3 regions of the Streptomyces sp. NPDC046909 genome follow, and region 1 is predicted to be linked to each of the others. Evidence: riboswitches for the same ligand, from Rfam matches in the RefSeq annotation. Region 1 holds a riboswitch; each other region holds the start of a gene.
What was found. Region 1 has a riboswitch for cobalamin ahead of ABZ928_RS50695 (prenyltransferase/squalene oxidase repeat-containing protein). Riboswitches for the same ligand answer to the same signal wherever they lie in the genome.
Positions count from the first base shown of each region.

Region 1 (7,290 bases):
TGGTGAGGGTGATGTTGTGGAGGGCGCGGGTCTGGGAGCGGTGGAGGGAGAGGGCGTGGACTTCGGCGGGGGGAGGGGTGGGGGGATGGGCGGAGGTGGTGGGGGTGGTGGACCTGGTGGGGGTGAGCCTGCGGAACCAGTTGCGGCGGGTGGGGGCTGGGCGGGGGTGGGTCGCGCGGCCCGGCGCTTGCGGGGTGCCGTCTGCGCCCACCCGTGCCGCCCCAGCGGCACGATTGCCCGCAGACGGCGGCGTCTTGGCGGTGCGGCTGTCCGCGGGCGGCGGTGTCTCGGCGGTGCGGGTGCCCGCGGGGAGCCTCTCGGCGCGCAGTTCCAGCTGCTCCCTCAGGTCTCCCGCCCTCCGCCTCGCGTCCCTCACCGTCAGGGGCAACGGTGACCAGCCCGCCAGTCGTCCCAGGTCCACCACCGGTGGATACACCGGGGATACGGCCATGATGTCGGCCGGGGTGCCCAGTACCGGTGCTGCGCCTCGGGTCGGGAGGAGGGCGAGCTGGTCGGCGTACTGGATTACTCGTTCGAGGCGGTGTTCGGCCATGAGGATGGTGGTGCCGAGGTCGTGGACGAGGCGTTGGAGGACCGCGAGGACTTCTTCCGCGGCGGCGGGGTCCAGGGCGGAGGTGGGTTCGTCGAGGATGAGGGCTCGGGGGTGGGGGGTGAGGACCGAGCCGATGGCCACGCGTTGCTGCTGGCCGCCGGAGAGGGTGGTGAGGGAGCGGTTGCGGAGGTCGGCCAGGCCGAGGAGGTCGAGGGTTTCCTCCACTCGGCGGCGCATCACGGCGGGGGCGAGGCCCAGGGACTCCATGCCGTAGGCGAGTTCCTCCTCGACCGTGTCCGTCACGAAGTGGGAGAGGGGGTCCTGGCCCACCGTGCCTACGACGTCGGCGAGTTCGCGGGGTTTGTGGGTGCGGGTGTCGCGGCCGGCGACGGTGACGCGGCCTCGGAGGGTGCCGCCCGTGAAGTGTGGGACCAGGCCGCTTACGGTGTTGAGGATCGTCGACTTTCCCGTGCCCGACGGGCCTGCCAGGAGGACGAGTTCGCCCTCCGGGACCTCGAAGTCCACGCCCTGGACGGCGGGTTCGGGGGCTCCTTCGTAGGTGACGGAGACGTCTTCGAAGCGGATCACGACGGCTCCTTGTGAGGGGCGAGGAGGGCGGGGAGCAGGCCTACGAGGATCGCCGCCGCGGGCCAGAGGGGGAGGGTGGGGGCGGTGAGGGGGATCACGCCAGGGTTGAGGGCCGCGGCTGGGGCCTGGGTGGCTGCCACTGCCAGTGCGACCGCCACCGTCGCGCCGGACGCGGCGACCAGGCACGCGCGCGTGGTCCAGCGGTCCGGGCGGTAGCGGGTGCGCGGGGTGCGGCGGCCACCCAGGCGGAGCCCTGCCAGGGCCGCGGTCAGGCCGGTGAGGAGGACCGGGAGACCGTACGTGCCGCCGTCGGCGGTGAGCAGGCCGTACGTTCCCGCGCAGACGCCCAGCAGGCCGCCGAGGGTGAGTGCGGTCGTCGTACGGCGGACACGGGGAGGGACGTCGGCGGTGCGGCCGTATCCGCGCGCGTCCATCGCGGCGGCGAGGGCCACGGAGCGTTCCAACGCGCCCTCCAGGACCGGGAGGGCGACCTGGAGGAGTCCGCGGAGGCCGGAGTCCGGGCGGCCGCGGAGGCGACGGGCGGCGCGGAGACGCTGGACGTCGGCGATCAGGCTCGGTGCGAAGGTCATCGCGACGACCACCGCGACGCCCATCTCGTACAGGGCGCCCGGGAGGGACTTGAGGAGGCGGCTGGGGCTTGCGAGGGCGTTCGCCGCGCCTACGCAGATCAGGAGGGTGGCGAGTTTCAGGCCGTCGTAGAACGCGAACGTGAGGGTCTCCGCGGTCACCTTGCCGCCCAGGCGGATGCCCTGTGCCCAGTCGGGGAGGGGGAGTTCGGGGAGGGTGAGGAGTACGTGGGTGCCGGGGAGGGGGGAACCGAGAAAGGTGGTGAAGGCGAGGCGGATGAGGAGGACGGCCAGGGCGAGTTTGACGAACGCGGTGTAGGAGCGGGACCAGGGGGTGTTGGGGCGGCAGGTTGTCACGACATACGCGGAGGTGGTGATGAGGAGGGTCAGGAGGAGGGGGTTGGTGGTGCGGGTGGCGGCGGTGCCGAGGCCGAGGGACCAGAGCCACCAGGCGCCGGGGTGGAGTTGGGGGGTGGGGCGGTGGTGACTGTGGGGCGGGTCACTGGGTGCCCTGTGCTGTGGCTGGGCGCAGCCAGGCCTATGCATCGCGGCGCCGCCGCCTCGCCTGCCACACCGCCGCCCCGCCCAGCACCGTCACCACCGCCACCCCCGCGAACAGTCCCATCGACGGGCCGCTGCCCCCGGAGTCCTTCTCCTTCTTCCGCTCCTCCGTGGACGTCGGCTTCTCCCCTCCCGCGACCTGCTCCCCGCACCCCGTCTCCGGATACCCCGCGATGGCGCACAGGAGGGCGTTCGTGTCGTACCGGAGGGGTTTCGCGACCGTTGCCAGGGCCTCGGCCGTGGTCGCGTTCTCGGCGACGACCGCGCAGGCCGTACGGGCCGTCGGAGGGGTCTCGCCGTTCGGGGCGTCCGAGGGCGTGCCGAAGTCGATGAGCAGGGCCACTCGCTTGCTGCCCGACCCGGGCGCCGGGGTCTTCGCGCAGATCGTCGCGAAGTCCGCCGTACCGCGGGGCGTGGACGCGTCGGCGGAGTCCGCGCTGACGGCGAACCGGAAGCCTTGGACGTCGCCGTCGGAGGGGACGGCGGTGGCGGGGCCCTGGGTGGCGTAGGTCCAGGCGGTGCCGGTGCGGTCCCAGAAGGACCAGTAGCGGTAGCCGGTGGCCTGGGCGGACGCGGGGGCGAGGGCCGCGAGGAGGAACGCGGCGAGGAGGAGGGCGGCGGCGCGGCGGGGGGTCACGGAGGTCACGGGGGTCACTGCTCGCGCTTCCGGCCGCGGAGCATGAGGGCGGAGCCGATGAGGGAGCCGAGGAGGAGACCGCCGCCGACGGTCCAGGCGACGGTGAGGGCGCCGTCGTCATCGTCCTCGTCGGTGTTCGCCTCCAGCAGGGGTTCCTCGTCCAGGGTGGGTACGTGCTCGGGCTTCGGGCCGGTCGCGTTCAGCAGGGTGACCAGGTTCTTGCCGCCGAACTCGCGCGGGTCCACGCCGCCGGCCCGGGCGGCGAAGATCAGCTGGGCGTACGCGGCCGGGCCGCTCTGCGCGGCCCACTTCAGGGCGTGGGTCTCCAGCCAGTGAACGGACGCGGCGGCCTCGTCGTTGAAATCGGCGGCGGAGAGGGCGACCACGGCGTCGGCCGTGTTGCCGTAGTCCGGCTGGTCCTCGGCGCCGGGGAGCGCGGACTTAAGGTACTTGTCCTTGGCCATGGTCCCGGCGAGGTACGAGGCGCCGTTGTGGACGGCCCGCTCGAAGTCCCGGGGCTTCTCGCAGGACTTGGAGGCCTGCTCACCGCCGAGGAGGAAGATCTGAGGCTGCCCGCCCAGGCCGCTGAGCACGGCCGCCGCCGTGGCGTCCGCGTTGGCGACGAGCTTGCCCTTCTTGTCGGGCTGGTAGGCGAACGCGCCGCCGTCGCCGGTGCAGGGCAGGGCGAGCTTCAGCAGGGCGTCGGAGGGGGTCTTGCCGTCCTTCTCGAACGACTTCATCGACCCGGTGCCTGTCATGCTCGCGGCGAGGATCGCGTCGATGACGACGGACGTGGAGTTCGCGTCGGTCGCCCCGCCCGCCGTGTAGCCCCAGCCGCCGTCCTCGTTCTGCACCGACTTCAGCCAGGCGAGCCCCTTGCGTACCGCGTCCTCATGCTGGCTGGTGACCGTGGCGAGCGCCTGGACGGCCGCGGCCGTGCTGTTGGTGTCGACCATCACCTTGGCGTCGCAGGGCTTGGTGGTGTCCGCGCGGAACGCCGGGAAGGCGCCGCTCGCGCACTGCTGCCCGGCCAGCCAGTCCTCGGCCTTCTGGGCGGGGATCACGCCCTGCCGGTTCAGCGCCAGCAGCGTCAACGACTGCCGCCACACCCCGTCGTACGTCGGATCCCCCGCCCCGTACAACCCCTCGGGTATCGCCACCGACGGTGAGGGAGAAGGACTCGCGGCCACGGCCGGTGCGGCCGCCCCGATCACTGCGGTGGCGGCCAGGACCGCGGCGCTGCGGCGGACGTTCATGATCGGCGGGTGCCTCTCCCTGAAGGGGAGCCGGGCAGCACGGGACACCCCGGCGGCTCGGCTCCGTATGCCTCGACGGTGCCGTGCAGCGGCCGTTGCCGATGCACGTGAGCCGGTCACTAGAACCGTGCGGGGCGATCCGGCTCGCCGTCCCGGGGAGTGGGGCGGCTCACGGTTGCGGGTCAGCGCCGGATTTGCACCGGCTTCCCCCCGTACGGGTGTGATGACGACCCGGCCACTCTACCGGCACGTAACAAGCCCCCTGAGAGGCGGCTGTGCGCCGGGTAGGTTCACCGGCATGGGGATCGCGACGGGGAGACGGATCGGCTCGGGGCGGGCCTCCGACGTGTACGAGATCGACGCGGCGTGGGTGCTGCGGCGCGCCCGGCACCCGTACGGCGACGCGCTCGCCGAGGCGGCCGTGATGGAGCGGGTGCGGGGGCATGGCTACCCCGTGCCCCGGGTGCGGGTCGAGGACTGCTCGCGGACCGACCTCGTCATGGAGCGGCTGTACGGGCCGACGATGCTGGGCGCGTTCGCCGCCGGGCGGATCGGGCCTCGGGAGGCGGGGGAGGAACTGGCCGGGCTGCTGCGGCGGTTGCACGCCATCCCCGGGCGGATCGTGCATCTGGACCTGCATCCGGACAACGTCATCCTCACCCCCGACGGGCCCTACGTCATCGACTGGGCCAACGCCGAGGAGGGCGACCCCGGCCTCGACTGGGGCATGTCGGCGGTGATCCTCGCCCAGGTCGCCGTGGGCGACGAACCCTTCGCGGAGGCGGCGGGCTCGATGCTGGCCGCGCTGCTCGCGGATCCCTCGGGGGCGACCGGGGAGGGGCTGGCGGAGGCGCGGCGACGGCGGGCCGTCAACCCGACGATGAGCCGCCGGGAGGTCGAACTGCTCGGTGAGGCGGAGGAGTTGATCAGGTCGTACTGGCCGTCGTGAAGGCCGAAGTGAAGGCCGTCGTGGCAGCCTCGACTACGCGCTCACCGCTGACGCCTGAGGCGTCGGTCCCCCGAACGGCAGATGCAGCGCACGCGACGCCAGCAGCCAACTCCCGTCCCCCGTACGCCGGAACGTGTCCTCGTAGTGCCCGACCTGGACCGGCGCGCCGGGCGGCACGATGCCGCCGCCGTAGCCGTCGACCCGGTACGTCGTGAAGTACGAGGTCGCCGACGCCGTCTCCGAAGACGTCACCGTGACCAGGACGTTGGACATCACGCGCCGCGACAGCCGGTCCTCGGGGCGCGACCCGAAGTACTCGCGCAGTGCCGCCCGCCCCTCGAACCGCCGCCCGTCCCCCGGCGTGGGCCACTCCCAGCTGCCGTCCTCGGTGAACAGCTCGGCCACGGACCCGGGGTCGCCGATGTCGAGGCGGTGGACGAAGTCGAGGACGAGGCGCTCACAGGCGCGCTCGGCGAGGAGCTGCTCCAGAGGGTCCAGAGAGTTCAGAGGGTCCATGGTCCCCTTGTTAGCAGCGCCGCCGCACGCCCCGCGAGCCGATTACACCGCCACGTACGTCTACACCGCCACGTACGTCACCGGCTCGCTCCCCGTCACCGCCTCCGCCCGCCCCAGCTTCACCAGCCGCCGCAGATGCGCCTCGGCCTCCGAGACCGCGATGTTCCTTGATCCGTAGGGGATTTGGTCCCAGGGCCGGTTCCACTCCATGCGCTCGGCGAGCTGCCAGGGGGTGAGGGGTTCGACCAGCAACGTCAGGAGGTCGCCGAGGCGTTCCTCGTGGTGGGCGAGCAACTCCCGTACGCGGCCCGCCGCGTCGGTGAAAGTGTGCTGGTGGGCCGGGAGCACCTCGGCGGGGGCGAGGCGGCCGACGCGTTCGAGGGAGTCGAGGTAGTCGCCGAGGGGGTCGGTGACGGTGGTGTCGTCGGGGTCCTCGTACAGGCCGATGTGCGGGGTGATCTCGGGGAGGAGATGGTCGCCGGAGAACAGGCGGCCGTGGCCCGGGAGTTGGGCGGGATGCTCCTCCTCCAGGTGCAGGCAGACATGGCCGGGGGTGTGGCCCGGCGTCCAGATCGCGCGCAGACGGCGGCCCGGGAGGGGGAGGAGTTCGCCGGGGACGATCTCGCGGTCGGGGACGGCGGGGGAGAAGCCGGGGAGCCGGCGGGGGCGGGCCGTGCGCAGCGGGGCCACGTGGGCTTCCGGGGCGCCGGCCGCCGTGAGCTTGGCCGACATGTACGACAGCCAGCGGCTCGCGTCGGTCTCGCGGGTGCGGCGGACGATCGCCGAGTCCGCCTCGTGCATTGCGATCCAGGCGCCGGAGGCCTCCCTGACCTTGCCGGACAGGCCGTGGTGGTCGGGGTGGTGGTGGGTGATGACCACTCCGTGGATCTCCCCGGCCACCGTCCCGAGCGCGGTCAGCCCCGCGGTGAGCGTGTCCCAGGACTCCGGGTCGTCCCAGCCCGTGTCGACCAGCACCGGACCTCGGTCGGTGTCGACGACGTACACGAGCGTGAAGCCCAGGGGGTTGTCGGGGATGGGTACATGGATGGAGCGGACGCCGCCGCCGTGGTCGGTGACCTGTGGTGCGAGCTGTGTCATGGGCTCCCCCGTCTCCGCGTTCTCGCCACTATAACTAGAACGGGTTTCGATGGGAGCCCAAGTCACCTGTCGGCAAAGGATCATTGTCGGCTCGTCCATGTGAGCTCTGTGGACTCCTCCGAGGGGAACTGGTATCAGTTCCGGTATCTGATGAACCGTCAGAGTCAGCTCCCGGGGAGGCAGTCGCCATGACCGAGCTCGTGGAACACGGACAGCTGTTCATCGGCGGGGAGTTGACCGACCCCCTGGGCAAGGACGTCATCGAGGTGATCTCCCCGCACACCGAGGAGGTCATCGGACGCGTCCCGCACGCGTCGCGGGAAGACGTGGACCGGGCCGTGGCGGCGGCGCGGCAGGCGTTCGAGGAAGGACCCTGGCCGCGGCTGACGCTCGACGAGCGCATCGAGGTCGTCGGCCGTATCAAGGACGGCATCCTCGCCCGGCACGAGGAGATGGCCCGCGTGATCTCCTCCGAGAACGGATCGCCGTACTCCTGGAGCGTCCTCGCGCAGGCGCTCGGCGCGATGATGGTGTGGGACGCGGCG
Region 1 covers NZ_JBEYXC010000029.1:62,892-70,181, reverse strand. The annotation lists gene ABZ928_RS50710 (ATP-binding cassette domain-containing protein) at 1-1,141, opposite strand, end outside; gene ABZ928_RS50705 (energy-coupling factor transporter transmembrane component T) at 1,138-2,274, opposite strand; gene ABZ928_RS50700 (SCO2322 family protein) at 2,267-2,926, opposite strand; gene ABZ928_RS50695 (prenyltransferase/squalene oxidase repeat-containing protein) at 2,941-4,182, opposite strand; cobalamin riboswitch at 4,297-4,433, opposite strand; gene ABZ928_RS50690 (phosphotransferase) at 4,481-5,131, shown strand; gene ABZ928_RS50685 (nuclear transport factor 2 family protein) at 5,165-5,647, opposite strand; gene ABZ928_RS50680 (MBL fold metallo-hydrolase) at 5,708-6,745, opposite strand; gene ABZ928_RS50675 (aldehyde dehydrogenase) at 6,934-7,290, shown strand, end outside.

Region 2 (7,290 bases), on a different contig from region 1:
GAGGGCCCGCGAAGGACGTGGGGTCGGCAGCGCCGGAGAACGGTGGGTGGCCGCAGCGGGGCCCGCGAAGGGCTTCAGGTCGGCAGGGCCGGAGAGGGGCAGGTGGCCGCGCCGGAGCCCGCAACGGGCTTCAGGTCGGCAGGGCCGGAGAGCGGCGGGTGACCGCGCCGGAGCCCGCAACAGGCGTCACATCAGCGAGGCCCGAGAGCGGTGGGGGGCCGCGCCGAAGGCTCGCGAAGGGCGTCACATCAGTGGGGTCAGGAAGCGGCGGAGTGCCTCTTCGTAGCCTTTCGGGTCGGCGTTCCACATGGCTCCGTGCGGGGCGTGCGGGACGGTGTGGAGGGCGATCAGGTTGGGGCGGGCGGCGGCGAGGCGGCGGGAGAGGGTCCAGGGGGCGATGGTGTCGTCGGGGCCGTGGAGGATCAGGGTCGGCACCTTCAGGAGGCTCGGGTCGGCGCCCTCGGCGGCGGCGTCGGCGTGCAGGCCGGTGCGGCCCTGGGCGGCGCGGACGGCCAGGGGCAGCAGGGCGCCCGGGGTGCGGCGGGCGGTGGCGAGGGCGCGCAGGGTGGTCTCCCAGCTGAGCACCGGGGAGTCCAGGATCAGCCCGGAAATCCGGTCGCGGACGCCGGAGTGCGCGGCGGCGCGCAGGGCCATCGTCGCGCCGGTGGACCAGCCGTGCAGGACGACCTTCTTGGCGCCGTAGCGGACGGCGTAGCGGATCGCCGCGTCCAGGTCGCGCCACTCGGTCTCGCCGAGGTGGCCCAGGCCGTCCGGTGGGCGGGGCGCGCCGAGGTCGCCGCGGTAGGCGAGGGCGAGCACCGGGAAGCGGCGGGCGGTGAGGAACTCCATGACGTTCAGGGAGAGTTCGCGGGTGGTGCCGAGCCCGTGCACGGAGATGACCCAGGTGCCGCGGACGCCGGGGACGAACCACGCGGGCAGGGCGCCGAGTTCGCCGGGGACGTCGACGTCGGCGTGGTCGAGGCCGAGGGCGGAGCTCGGGTTGCCGATGCGGGTGTTGGGGGTGAGCCACACCTTGTCGCCGGGCTTGAGAGTGCCGTGGGTGACGCGCTCCAGGCGGCGGACGACGGTGTCGGCGGAGTGGGCCGCGGTGCCGAGGACGGGGCCGACGACCGCGTGGCTGCCGTCACCGGCGAGGCCGTAGGTGCCGGGGCGCAGGGCGGCCAGGTCCCGGGTGAGCGCGATCTGGCCGGCCGCGGTGGCGTGCACGGTGAGCCGGGGTTCGTTGGGCAGGGGCCGACCCGGGGGCGCCTTCAACGCGGCGTCGCTGGCGAGTCGTCCGGCGGCGACGCTCGCGGCGCCGGCGGCCAGGGCCACGGTGACGGCAGCGGCCGTCGCTTTGACAGTGCGCACCCGTCCAGTGTCCTGGCGTACCCGCTCACCGGCCAGCGGGAGGACGGTGGAGAGTGACGCCGCACAGCAAGAGACAGCAAGAGAGGGGGCGGGCCGCGGCGGGCTCGTCACTGCCGCTGCCCGTACCCCCGCAGCTTCTCCCCCGCCTCCCCCACCTGTTCCTCCGACAGCAGGCTCGGGCTCAGGCCCGGTACCGAGGACGCCGTCAGCCACAGGCGGCACATCCACTCCAGCTGGGCGGTGCGGTCGTAGGCCTGGGTGAGGGTGGTGCCGTAGGTGATCGTGCCGTGGTTGCGGAGGAGGCAGCCGGTGCGGTCGGCGAGGGCGTGGAGCATGTTCTCGGCCAACTCCTGGGTGCCGTACGTCGCATACGGGGCAACCCGGACGGCGCCGCCGAGGGCGCCGGACATGTAGTGGATCGCCGGGAGCTCCGGAACGAGCGTCGAGACGGCCGTCGCGTGGACGGCGTGGGTGTGGACGACGGCGCCGGCGTCGGTGGCGCGGTAGATCGCGAGGTGCATGGGGAGCTCGCTCGTCGGGACGAGCCGGCCGAGGACCTGCCGGCCGTCGAGATCGACGCCGGTGATGTCGTCCGGTGTCAGCCGGTCGTAGGGCACTCCCGAGGGCGTGACCAGCACGGTGTCGCCGACGCGCACGGAGACGTTGCCGGAGGTGCCGACGACGAGCCCCTCGGCGACGGTGCGACGCGCGGTCGCGACGAGCTCCTCCCAGGCGGTCGCCTCCTCGGCGCCCACACCCCGCCGCCACGGCTCCGGCACATCCTGTGCGCCCTCCCCGGCACCCCGTACGTCCCGCTGGTCGCGTCGCTGCTCAGCCATGCCGCGATCCTGTCAGGTGCGGCCCCGAAGTGCCGCCGGGCGGAGGCACTTTAGGGCGGAGGCCCGGCGTCCGGAAGGGCGCAAATGCGGATACTTCACCCTCCGCGGAGGCTTGGCCGTAGATCGACTAGCTTTCACCGATCTTCCAGTAATCTCTGCCTGATTTGTCGTGCACGTCGCCATTCCGGGGGGAAATATGGCCCGTGATCGCAAACCTTCCCGTCACCGCGCCCGCCTCATAGCGGCTTCCGTGGCAGCGCTCACCCTCACGGGGACCGCGCTGGCCGAGTATCCGGCTTCGGCGGCCGGTAAACCCAAGGGGCACGACGTCTCTTCGCACCAGAAGAACGTCAACTGGCAGAGTGCGAAGTCCAAGGGGGCGAAGTTCGTCTACATCAAGGCGACCGAGTCCCACACCTACCGCAACCCGTATTTCGACCAGCAGTACAACGGCTCGCGCGATGCGGGCCTGATCCGCGGGGCGTACCACTTCGCCCTGCCGAACAAGTCGTCGGGCAGGACGCAGGCGCAGTACTTCGTGCGCAACGGCGGCGGCTGGAGCGCGGACGGCTGGACTCTGCCGCCGGCGCTCGACATCGAGTACAACCCGTACGACGCCAAGCACAAGTGCTACAGCATGAAGAAGGCGGCGCTGGTCAGCTGGATCAAGTCCTTCAGCAACGAGGTGAAGCGGCTCACCGGGCGCCGTCCGGTGATCTACACGACCGCCCACTGGTGGAACGTCTGCACCGGCGGCAGCACCGCCTTCGCCGCGAATCACGCACTGTGGGTCGCCCGCTACAACTCGGCGGACGCCGGGGCCCTGCCCAAGGGCTGGGGGTACTGGACGATCTGGCAGTACGACAACAGCGGCAGCCTGCCGGGTGATCAGAATCTCTTCAACGGCTCCATGACACAGCTGAGGAAGTTCGCCCGGGGCTCGTGACCCCTGGGGCGGCTGGGCCGTACCGGACCGCGCCGGAGGATCGGAGGGGAAACCCTCGGTTCCGGACACCGTGCGGCCCGCCTCAGTTCACCTTCCGTTCACCCTGGTTACCTACGTTCGACCAGCCAATGACGCTCGAACGATTGCCTGGGTAAATGGAAAACTTCTCGCTGATCCTCGCGATTGTGGTCGTAACCGCACTCGCGTTCGATTTCACGAACGGTTTTCACGACACCGCGAACGCGATGGCCACCACCATCTCGACCGGTGCGCTCAAGCCCAAGGTCGCGGTGGCCATGTCCGCCGTGCTGAACCTTGTAGGCGCCTTCCTCTCCGTGGAGGTCGCCAACACGATCTCCAAGGGTCTCGTCGACGAGAGCGGCATACGTCCCGAGGTCATATTCGCCGCCCTGGTGGGCGCGATCCTCTGGAACCTGCTGACCTGGCTGGTCGGACTCCCCTCCAGCTCCTCGCACGCCCTCATGGGCGGTCTGATCGGCGCCACCATCGCCTCGGCGGGCATGGGCGCGGTCCACGGTGACGTCCTCGTCACCAAGGTCCTCATCCCGGCGATCGCGGCGCCCGTCGTCGCGGGCCTCGCCGCCATGCTGGCAACCCGCCTCTCCTACACCCTCGGCAAGAAGGCCGACGGCAAGGCGGCGGCCAAGGGCTTCCGCGCGGGCCAGATCGCCTCGGCCGGCCTGGTCTCCCTCGCCCACGGCACGAACGACGCGCAGAAGACGATGGGCATCATCACCCTCGCCCTCGTCGCCGGCGGCGCCGTCGCCCCCGACTCCGACCCGCCCACCTGGGTCATCCTCTCCGCGGGTCTGGCCATCGCGCTCGGCACCTACCTCGGCGGCTGGCGCATCATCCGCACGATGGGCAAGGGCCTGACCGACCTCCAGCCGCAGCAGGGCTTCGCCGCCCAGACCAGCGCCGCGACGGTCATCCTCGCCTCCTCGCACCTGGGCTTCTCCCTCTCCACCACGCACTCCGTCTCCGGTTCGGTGATGGGCGCCGGCCTCGGCCGCAAGGGCGGCGTGGTCCGCTGGTCCACGGCGACCCGCATGTTCGTGGCCTGGGGCCTGACGCTCCCGGCGGCAGCCCTCGTAGGCGCCCTCGCGGAGTCGGTCACCGACCTCGGCGACTGGGGCACGGCGGTCGTGGCGGTCTTCCTGATCGCCTCCAGCGCCGCGATCTGGAAGATCTCCCGCCGCGAGGTCGTGGACGCGTCCAACGTCAACGACACCGACGGCGAGCCGGCCGGCGTGGTCACCACGGCGATCGCGGCCGTGACCCCGCCGCCCACCGGCACGGTCGCGGACGACCTGACCGCCACCATCCCGTCCCCGGCCGCCACCACGGAGCCCGCGGCCCCGCCGGCCGCCGCCGTCTGAGCCGCCCGCACCCAGCAGCAACGAAGGAATCACCCGCATGGAAATCGACTGGGCAGCACTGGGCTCCGTCTTCGGCGTCAGCCTCGTGGTCACCGTGGCCCTCGTGGCCCTCTTCACCCTCGGCATCATGGGCCTCTCCCGCCAGGAGCGGGCAGTGGCCCAGGGCGGCACCGCGGCCGCCGCGGTGGCCGGCGCCTACGCCTGCTTCGCGGCGTGCGCGGCGGCCGTGGGGTACGGGATCTATCTGATCGTCGCCTGACGCGACGACCGGACATCCGGTGGGGTGCGGGACGGTTCACCGTCCCGCACCCCACTCTTTTGTGACGGCTGTGACCGGCCGCATGTGGGCCTCGGCACACTCTCCCGTCGCAGGTCAACAGCAAGTTGACGGCCCTTCCGGGCCCATGGTGGACTGCCGGAGCCATGTACGACGGCAGAAGAGGAAGCCGGTGGAAGTCCGGCGCGGTCCCGCCACTGTCACCGGGGTAGGTAGCCCCGGGAGCCAGGAACTCTCGCCGTCGGTCTCGTCGAACCAGGGCGTGGACACCCTGAGTGAGGACATATCGCCATGCTCGCCTGCCGTTTGAGGTACCGCACCAGGTCGCTGCCCGACCCCACGGCCGGCTGAGCCGATGCGTGCCGATCGCGTCTTCGCGTACGGCGCCGCCGCCGGGCTCGTCGGGGATCTGCTGCTCGGTGATCCGCGCCGGGGGCATCCGGTCGCCGCGTTCGGGCGGGCCGCGGGTGCCGTGGAGCGGGTGCTGTGGCGGGACCACCGCGCGTGGGGGGCGCTGCATGCCGTCGTCTGTGCCGGGGGTGCCGTGGTCACCGGGGCCCTCGCGCAGAGAGTCGTACGGTCCTCCGCCGCCGCTTCCGTCGCGCTGACCGGGGTCGCCACCTGGGCCGTCGTGGGCGGGACTTCGCTCGCGCGCGAGGCCCGGGTCATCGGGCGGGCCCTGGAGGCCGGGGACGTCGAGGGTGCGCGGGAGCGGCTGCCGCATCTGTGCGGGCGGGATCCGCAGGCCCTGGACGCGGACGGGATCGCGCGGGCCGTGGTGGAGTCCGTTGCCGAGAACACGTCCGATGCCGTCGTGGGGGCGCTGGTGTGGGGGGCGCTCGGTGGGGTTCCCGGGCTGCTCGGGTTCCGGGCCGTCAACACGCTCGACGCGATGGTCGGGCACAAGTCCGCGCGGTACCGGCGCTACGGGTGGGCCTCCGCCCGGCTCGACGACGTCGCCGGGTGGCCGGGGGCGCGGCTGACCGCCGTACTCGCCACGGCCGCCGGTGGTGACCCTCGCGGTGCCGTGCGGGCGTGGCGGGAGGACGCCGGCAAGCATCCGAGTCCCAACGCCGGGCCCGTGGAGGCCTCGTTCGCGGGGGCGCTCGGGGTGCGGCTCGGCGGGACGCTGTCGTACGCCGGGCGGGTCGAGCACCGGCCCGTGCTCAACACCCGGGGACGGGCCGTCGCCACGCACGACATCGAGCGCGCCGTACGGCTCTCCCGGCGCGTCGGACTGCTCGCGCTCGGCGTCGGTGTCGCCGCGCGGGCCCTGGGGAAGGGACGTACGTCATGAGCGGGGGGCTGCTCGTCGCCGGGACCACCTCCGACGCCGGCAAGAGTGTCGTCACCGCCGGGATCTGCCGGTGGCTGGTACGGCAAGGGGTCAAGGTCGCGCCCTTCAAGGCGCAGAACATGTCCCTCAATTCGTTCGTGACGAAGGAAGGGGCTGAGATCGGGCGGGCTCAGGCCATGCAGGCCCAGGCCTGCCGGGTCGAGCCGACCGCGCTCATGAATCCCGTGCTGCTCAAGCCCGGCGGTGAGCAGAGCAGCCAGGTCGTGCTGCTCGGGAAGCCCGTGGGCGAGTTGAGCGCCCGGGGGTATCACGGGGGGCGGCAGCAGCGGCTGCTCGGGACCGTGCTGGACTGTCTCGCCGAACTGCGGGGCACGTATGACGCGGTGATCTGTGAGGGGGCCGGGAGCCCGGCCGAGATCAATCTCCGGCGGACCGACATCGTCAACATGGGGATCGCCCGGAACGCCGGGCTTCCCGTGCTGGTCGTCGGCGACATCGACCGCGGGGGCGTCTTCGCCTCCTTCTTCGGGACCGTGGCGCTCCTCTCGCCCGAGGACCAGGCCCTGGTCGCCGGGTTCCTCGTCAACAAGTTCCGCGGGGATGTCTCCCTCCTCGAACCCGGGCTCGACATGCTCCACGGGCTCACCGGGCGGCACACCTACGGCGTCCTGCCCTTCCAGCACGGACTCGGGATCGATGAAGAAGACGGGCTGCGGGTGTCGTTGCGCGGGACCGTGCGGGAGTCGAACACCGCGCCCCCCGTCGGGGAGGACGTGCTGCGGGTCGCCGTCTGTGCCATCCCCCTCATGTCGAACTTCACCGACGTGGACGCCCTCGCCGCCGAACCGGGTGTCGTGGTGCGGTTCGTGGACCGGCCGGAAGAGCTGGCCGACGCCGATCTCGTCGTGATCCCCGGCACCCGGGGGACCGTCCGGGCACTGGAGTGGCTGCGGGAGAGGGGGCTCGCGGAGGCCCTCAAGCGCAGGGTCGCCGAGCAGCGGCCCGTCCTCGGCATCTGCGGCGGCTTCCAGGTGCTCGGCGAGCACATCGAGGACGAGGTGGAGAGCCGGCAGGGGCATGTCGAGGGGCTCGGCGTGCTGCCCGTACGCGTGCGGTTCGCCCGCGAGAAGACCCTCACCCGGCCGGTGGGGGAAGCCCTC
Region 2 covers NZ_JBEYXC010000022.1:100,791-108,080, reverse strand. The annotation lists gene ABZ928_RS46435 (alpha/beta fold hydrolase) at 244-1,371, opposite strand; gene ABZ928_RS46430 (class II aldolase/adducin family protein) at 1,479-2,210, opposite strand; gene ABZ928_RS46425 (lysozyme) at 2,407-3,156, shown strand; gene ABZ928_RS46420 (inorganic phosphate transporter) at 3,312-4,556, shown strand; gene ABZ928_RS46415 (hypothetical protein) at 4,594-4,815, shown strand; cobalamin riboswitch at 4,947-5,089, shown strand; gene ABZ928_RS46410 (cobalamin biosynthesis protein) at 5,189-6,130, shown strand; gene ABZ928_RS46405 (cobyric acid synthase) at 6,127-7,290, shown strand, end outside.
Region 2: linked by a shared signal. The riboswitch ahead of ABZ928_RS46410 (cobalamin biosynthesis protein) and the one ahead of ABZ928_RS50695 (prenyltransferase/squalene oxidase repeat-containing protein) in region 1 are both predicted to bind cobalamin.

Region 3 (7,290 bases), on a different contig from region 1:
GAGCGCGCGGACGCCGGCGACCCACATCATGGGGTCGCCGTGCATCTGCCAGGTGACCGACTTCGGCGTGAACAGCCCCGGGTCGGCGTCAGCCATTCGTGCCACCTCCGCCCTGTCCCAGCGGAAGGTCCTCGACCAGGACGTCGATGACCAGAATCGCGAACGAGACGCCCAGCAGGGTCCAGGCCGCGTAGCGCTGGCCGAACGAGTCGTCGCGGTAGTGGACGGCGACGAGGCCGACGACCACGGCCGCCGCGGCGCTGGCCGTGCTCACCGCGTGCAGCACCCACCAGAGCCAGGGACCGCCATACGTGGCGCGCTTCTTCCCCGACCGGTGCGTCACCAGTTTGGTGAAGAGCAGTACGACCGCCACGGTCACGACATTGTTGTAGAAGTCCGGTTCGAAGCCTGCCACATCCGCAGGCTAACGCCGTACCCGCGGCATCCCCAGACCGATCCACGAGATGATCTCGCGCTGGATCTCGTTGTTGCCGCCGCCGAAGGTGAAGATGACGGCCGAGCGGTAGCCTCGCTCCAGCTCGCCGTGGAGGACGGTGCCCGCCGAGCCCTCCTTGAGGGCGCCCGCAGCTCCCACGATCTCCATGAGCCAGGCGTAGGCGTCGCGGCGGGCCTCGGAGCCGTACACCTTGACCGCGGAGGCGTCCTGCGGGGTGAGGGTGCCGTCCTGGACGGCGCTGACCATCTGCCAGTTGAGGAGTTTGAGGGCTTCGAGGCGGGTGTGGGTGCGGGCGAGGCGGCGGCGTACCCAGGGGAGGTCGACGACGCGGCGGCCGTCGGTGAGTTTGGTCTCGGTGGCCCAGCGCTGGACGTCGTGGAGGGCGCGGATCGCCATGGTGCCGTGGGCGGCGAGGGTGACGCGTTCGTGGTTGAGCTGGTTGGTGATCAGGCGCCAGCCCTGGTTCTCGGCGCCGACGCGGCGGGTGACGGGGACGCGGATGTCCTCGTAGTAGCTGGCCGTGGTGTCGTGTCCGGCGAGGGTGTTGATGACGGTGCAGGAGTAGCCGGGGTCGGTGGTCGGCACCAGGAGCATGGTGATGCCCTTGTGGGGCGGGGCGTCCGGGTCGGTGCGGGTCGCGAGCCACACCCAGTCCGCGGTGTCGCCGTTGGTCGTCCAGATCTTCTGGCCGTTGACGACGTACTCGTCGCCGTCCCGTACCGCGCGCGTCTTCAGGGAGGCGAGGTCGGTGCCCGCGTCGGGCTCGCTGTAGCCGATCGCGAAGTCGATCTCGCCGGAGAGGATCTTCGGCAGGAAGTACGCCTTCTGCTCGTCCGTGCCGTACTGCATGATCGTCGGGCCGACGGTGTTCAGCGCCATGAGCGGCAGCGGCACTCCGGCCTGGGCGGCCTCGTCGAAGAAGATGAACTGCTCGATCGCGCTCAGGCCCCGGCCGCCGTACTCCTCGGGCCAGCCCACGCCGAGCCAGCGGTCCGCGCCGAGCCGTCGGATGATGTCGCGGTAGAAGCGCTTCTGCTCCCGTTTGTCGCCGTGCCGGGCGTGCGCGTCCTCCGGGACCAACTGGGCGAAGTAGGCGCGCAGTTCGGTGCGCAGCCGCTGCTGCTCGGGCGTGTATTCGAGATGCACGGCGCCTCCAGGCTCCCCGGGACCGGTCCTGTCGGCGCACACGGTAGAACGTGTTTCAGAAATTGGGAATGGTGAGGGCGTACGAAGAGACCGGGCGAGGGCACGCGAAAGGGCCCCTGGCGTACCAGGGGCCCTTTCGTGGTGAGGTGACGCGCGAACCGCTCAGTGGGCGACGGGAGTCGGCCGCGCCGCGCCCGCCGTCTCCTTGGCCGCCCTGGGGACCAGCAGCCGCTCCGCCAGCAGCCCGAAGAGCAGCCCGAAGGAGGTCCACAGGGTCACCTGGACGGCGAGGGCGGCGAGCCGGTACTGCCACAGCAGCGCGGCCGGGAAGTGCTCCGGCACCTCGTTGAACGACGGCAGGAAGGCGTACGCCAGACCGACGACGAGGACGAAGAACGCGCCCGCCGCGAGGGTGGCGTTCCAGTTGCCCAGGCGGGGCGCGAGGCGCTTGCCCAGGATGACCGCGCCGACCGTGAGCAGCACGCTGAGCACGATCATCAGGAAGAACAGCGCGGTGCGCTGGTTGAGGGTGTCGGGGTCGCCCACGGCCGGCGGGTTGGCCGGGTACTTCAGGAACGGGACGACGTAGACGGAGCCCAGTCCGGCGGCCGCCAGGAGCAGCGCGCTCGCGCGCGGCCCGAAGCGGCCGATCCGGCCGAGCGCGAAGCAGTACGCGAGCGCCGCGATACCGCCGAAGGCGACCCCGTAGACGAGGACGCCGGTGGACAGGCCGGCGGTGGACTGCAGGGTGCGGCTGACGAGTTCCTCGCCGCCGTGCTCGTGGGCGTGGGACTCCTCGAAGGCGATCGCCTGATCGACCTTCGGTTCACCCAGGAAGTACGCGACCACGAGCGCGGCCAGACCCGCGGCGAGGCCCGCGAGCATGCCGCGGACCAACAGGTTTCTGACAGTTGCGGAGTTCATGAGCGGAAGTGCTTCCTCGTCGCTGTCAGTGGCAGGGGAAGCCGAGCAGGTGGCGGGCGTCGTGCACCCACTCGTGGACCCCCTCACCGGAGATGAGGGAGGTGGCGCCCTGTTCGGCGCCGACGAAGTAGAGCAGGACCAGCATCAGCACGCCGAAGAAGACCGCCCAGGGGGCGATGGCGCCGATCGGCAGCTTTGCGGGTACGGCGGTGGAGCTGGTGGTCGGCTGGGCGACGGTCTGCGCCATGGCAGGAGCCTCCTGGGGGAACTCGCGTCCCGTTTCGGTGGTGCACAGGACGACGGGGCGGGTCTGACTCACCCGGCCCGCACCCGAAGGGCGTTCCCGGCATACAGTGGCGCGACCGTGCCGGAATCCCACCGGCTTCCACCGAACCGTCGTCGATATCCACGAGAAGGTACCGCGTGGGAGAGGTGCGGCCAAGAGCGCATGGGAGCACCCCGGGCGCTCCCGGAGGGCTGTTCGGCCCGTCAAATGCCGATCTTGGAGGGGTTGTTGAGCGGGGGAAGGGACGTATGACCAGCCGAGTGATGTTGATCTCACCCGCGATCACGGAGGCGCTGCGGGAGGCCAGGTTCGACGACGGCTGCTCTCTCGACGCCTCCGGGCGCCGCCTCGCCGAGGCCGCCGCGGGCACCCTCCCGGCAGCTGACCTGGTCGTCTGCTCCCCCACCGTGCGCTGCCGGGAGACGGCCGCCGCGCTCGGGCTGCGCGCCGAGGACGCGGCACCGCTGGCGGCCCTGGACGCCGGGCGCTGGCGCGGTTCGACCTTGGCCGACGTGAGCGCCAAGGAGCCGGAGTCACTGGCCCGTTGGCTCGCGGACCCCGAGTCGGCGCCGCACGACGGCGAGTCGGTGCGCGCGGTGTGCGACCGAGTCGGACGGTGGCTGGACACGGTCGCCGACGGCGCGGGGCGCGTCATCGCCGTGGCCGAGCCCGAACTCGCGCGCGCGGTGGTCGTACGGGCCCTCGGCGCACCGGAGTCGGCGTTCTGGCGCACGGACGTCCCGCCACTGACGGTCGTCGAGCTCAGCGGCCGACTGGGGCGCTGGAACGTACGCCTGGGGCGTGCGCTGGGCTGAGGTGGGCTCGGCGCGGTGTCGAGGGCTGGTTCAGGGCGATCGGCCCCTCCGCCGGGCTCAGTTCAGCGCTCAGTGCGCCGCTCAGTACGCCGTACGCCGCTCAGTTCTGCGCTCAGCGCAGCGTCGCCATGAAGTCCGTGCAGGCCTGGGCGCAGTCGCGGCAGGCCTTCGCGCCCTCCTCGGCGCCGGGGCGGCCGTCGAAGGCGTGGGCGCACTCCAGGCACACCGTCCGGCACCATTCCAGCTGGACGCGGATGGCGTTCTCGTCCAGCCGGTTCTGCTCGGACAGCACCCGGCACGTCGCGTCGCAGACCTCCGCGCACATGATGCCCTTGCGTCGTACGAGTTCCTGTTCCTCGGTCCCGTCCGGATCCACGAGGCTCGCGCGCAGGGCACACGCCCGGGCGCACTCGGTGCACGCCTGTGCGCAGACGAAGCGGTCCTCCAGGTACCGGAAGAGCTCCTGCTGGGTTGTCGTCGTCACACCGGGCGGGTAGCCGTGGTGGATCGTGTCAAACCCCGCGCTCCCAAGGGTTTCGGCCTGTTTCTCCGGTTTGGTTCGCACGGGACGCCAGGGGTACTCGCGTGCCATGACTACCGCATGGATGGACGTGGCCGCGGGCCGGGGCGCCCTCGGCATCGGGCTGCTCGTCGCGGGTCTCGTGGTCGTGGCGATGCTGATCGGCGCCTTCTGGATGGGCGCTCGCATACGCCGGCGTGAGCCACCGCCGCCGACCCCCGAGGAGCAGCCGCGGCTGCCCGAGGGCGGTCCGGTCCGTGAGATCCGGGAGAACCGGGAGCCCGACGAGGTGCCCCGCGGCGACCGCAGGGTGCTCCCGCACGAGTCGCCCGCGTTCGGCAACTCCCCCACCCGCACGGGCCCGGAGAAGGAACGGCCCCGGTGGACCGAGGGCAGCAGCGGTTCCTTCGGCAGCGGCGGCCCCGGCGGCCGCTGACCGACCTGGGCGTGCACGGATCGCACGGCGTACGCACCGGGCACGTTTGGGACCTCGTACGCATCGCACAGAGGGGAGCGAGCTCCATGACCGACTCCGGTCGCGACACCCTGCCTCTGCCCGACTACGACCACCTCCCCATCGGCGGCCTGGAGAGCCGCGTACGGTCGCTCGGCTCGGAGGACGTACAGACCCTGCTCGCCTACGAGCGCACGCACGGCGACCGTCTCCCCGTGACCGAGGTGCTCACGGCCCGGCTGGAGCAGCTGGACGCCGGTGCGGAACCGACCGACGGTGATCCGCGGGCGCTGCGCCCCGAGCAGCGGGCGGGCCGGGCGGGCTCGCCCGTGTCGCCGGTGACCTCGCCGCAGCCGTTCAGCCCGCCGCCGCACGGCACACCCGACCAGCGCGGCAAGCCGAAGGGTGACCGTACGTAGCCGCGGCGGCACGGGCGCGGTGGCGATCAGGCACGGTCCATGCTGTGATCGTTGCTCCGGGGGAACCGCACACGACCGGGTGAAGGGCCGCCCACGCGAGCCGTCCACGCCCGCACGGTGTCCGAGGAGCGGCCCATGGGCGTGCAGCTGACCGTCAATGAAGCGATCACCCGGCTCACCAGAGCCACCCCATGGGTCACCGTGGACCGGATCCCCCTCGACTTCGCCTGCCATCACCCGCAGGGGCTCGACCGCGTCGGCGAGAACTTCTTCCTCAGCAGCGCGGAGATCCTGGAAGCCACCGTCCGCCACGAGCATCCCGAACCCGGCGGCCCGGACCGCACCGCCGGCAAAGGCGTCGGCCACCTCTACGAGATGGACCCGACAGGGCGGATGCTGCGCGAGTGGACGCTCGGCGAGGACACGATCTACCACCCCAGCGGCCTGACCTTCGACGGCGAGCACGTGTGGGTGCCGACGGCCGAGTACCGCCCCGACTCGCGGTCGATCATGTACCGGATCGACCCGGTGACCGGTGACGTCACGGAGGACTTCCGCTACCCCGACCATCTCGGCGGCGTCTCCCGCGATCCCGGCACCGGGCAGCTGTACGGCATCACCTGGGGCGGCCGGCGCATCCTCGAACTGACCTCGGACGGCGCGCTGCACCGCGAGGTCCCCGTGCGCAGCCATTACGTCGACTTCCAGGACTGCGTGGAGATGGCTGACGGCCTCGCGTCCTGGACGGGGATCGCCGAGTACCCGGACGGTTCCGGCGGTGTCTTCCAGCTCGGCGGGATCGCCCTGCTGGACATGGCCACGGGCGACATCAAGCACGAGGTTCCGGTGACGGTCCTGTCCCCCGCCGGACGTGTCGTCACCTTCAACGCCACGCACATCGAGGTGGTGGACGACCGACTGCGCATGTACGCCGTCCCCGACGACGGCGAGCGGCTCGGCGACTCCAGCCTGCTCGTACTGGAGGCCGAGATCTCATGACCACTCAAGTCACCTTCGAAGTCACCGAGGCGGAACGGGAGGTCGCCGATCTCCTGCCGGTCGAGGCGCCGGTGACGGCCTGTCATGAAGTGCTGGACACCGTCCCGATCTGGTTCCACACCTTCGCCCTCAACAAGCGGGCCGGGCTCTACACCCCGGGTCTCGCCCGCGACCACCGCTACCGCATCCCGTTCCTGCCGGCCGACTTCACCGGTCTGGACGTCCTGGACGTCGGCACCTGCGACGGCTTCTACGCCTTCCTCGCCGAGGCCCGCGGCGCGGCCCGGGTGCTGGCCGTGGACAACGAGCAGTACTGCCACATGGTCCGCGGCCGGTGGGGCATCGAGATCGCCGGCGGCGCCGGATTCCGGGCGATGAAGGGGCTGTTGGGCTCCTCCGTCGACTATCTGCGCGCCAACGCCCTCGACCTGGTGGTCACCCCGAAGGAGCGGTTCGACTTCATCTACTGCTGCGGGATGCTGCACCGGGTGCCGAACCCCCTGGGCATGCTCCAGGTGCTGCGCAATCTGCTGCGCCCCGAGGGCCGGATCCTGCTGGAGACCTACGGCGTGCCGGAGGGCCACGAGGACACCCCGGCCATCCAGGTCCTCTCGGCCGGCGAGGCCAACCCCGGCGACGACGTGCACTACTGGGGTTTCGGCCCCCGGACGCTCGCCCGGCTCGCCGAGTGGGCCCGGCTGACCGAGACCGGCGACACCACGATGACGACGATCGACGGCCACCCACGGATCATCGCCACCCTGCGCGCCGCGTGACACGGCATCGCGCGAGGCCATCGGCGGTGGTCAGTGCGTGATGACCGGGACCGGCACCTCGTCCTCCGCGCCGTCGCCGGAGGCCGCCACCGAACCCGTGCCCGGTGAGCCGGCGTTGACCAGGGTCACGACGATGCCCGCGGCGAGGACCAGCATGCCGACGGCGAACCAGACGGCGTTGGTGTAGCCGTGCACCATGCCCTCCAGCTGGACCAGCTGCTGCTGGGAGCGGGAGTTCGCGGAGCCGATGTGATCGGCGATGTAGCTGGTCGTGGCCGACGCGGCGATCGTGTTCAGCAGGGCGGTGCCGATCGCGCCGCCCACCTGCTGCGAGGTGTTGACCATCGCGGAGGCGACACCGGCGTCCCGCGGCTCGACGCCGAGCGTGGCCAGGGACATGGCCGGCATGAACGCCGTACCCATGCCGAGACCGAGCAGCAGCATCGACGGCAGGATCAGCCCCGTGTACGACGAGCCGATCTCCAGCCGGGTCA
Region 3 covers NZ_JBEYXC010000006.1:430,151-437,440, reverse strand. The annotation lists gene ABZ928_RS22750 (oxygenase MpaB family protein) at 1-96, opposite strand, end outside; gene ABZ928_RS22745 (hypothetical protein) at 89-415, opposite strand; gene ABZ928_RS22740 (acyl-CoA dehydrogenase family protein) at 425-1,603, opposite strand; gene ABZ928_RS22735 (CbtA family protein) at 1,766-2,527, opposite strand; gene ABZ928_RS22730 (CbtB-domain containing protein) at 2,553-2,774, opposite strand; cobalamin riboswitch at 2,813-2,966, opposite strand; gene ABZ928_RS22725 (histidine phosphatase family protein) at 3,062-3,628, shown strand; gene ABZ928_RS22720 (ferredoxin) at 3,741-4,112, opposite strand; gene ABZ928_RS22715 (DUF6479 family protein) at 4,219-4,584, shown strand; gene ABZ928_RS22710 (hypothetical protein) at 4,671-5,021, shown strand; gene ABZ928_RS22705 (DUF6454 family protein) at 5,157-6,020, shown strand; gene ABZ928_RS22700 (methyltransferase domain-containing protein) at 6,017-6,796, shown strand; gene ABZ928_RS22695 (MFS transporter) at 6,827-7,290, opposite strand, start outside.
Region 3: linked by a shared signal. The riboswitch ahead of ABZ928_RS22730 (CbtB-domain containing protein) and the one ahead of ABZ928_RS50695 (prenyltransferase/squalene oxidase repeat-containing protein) in region 1 are both predicted to bind cobalamin.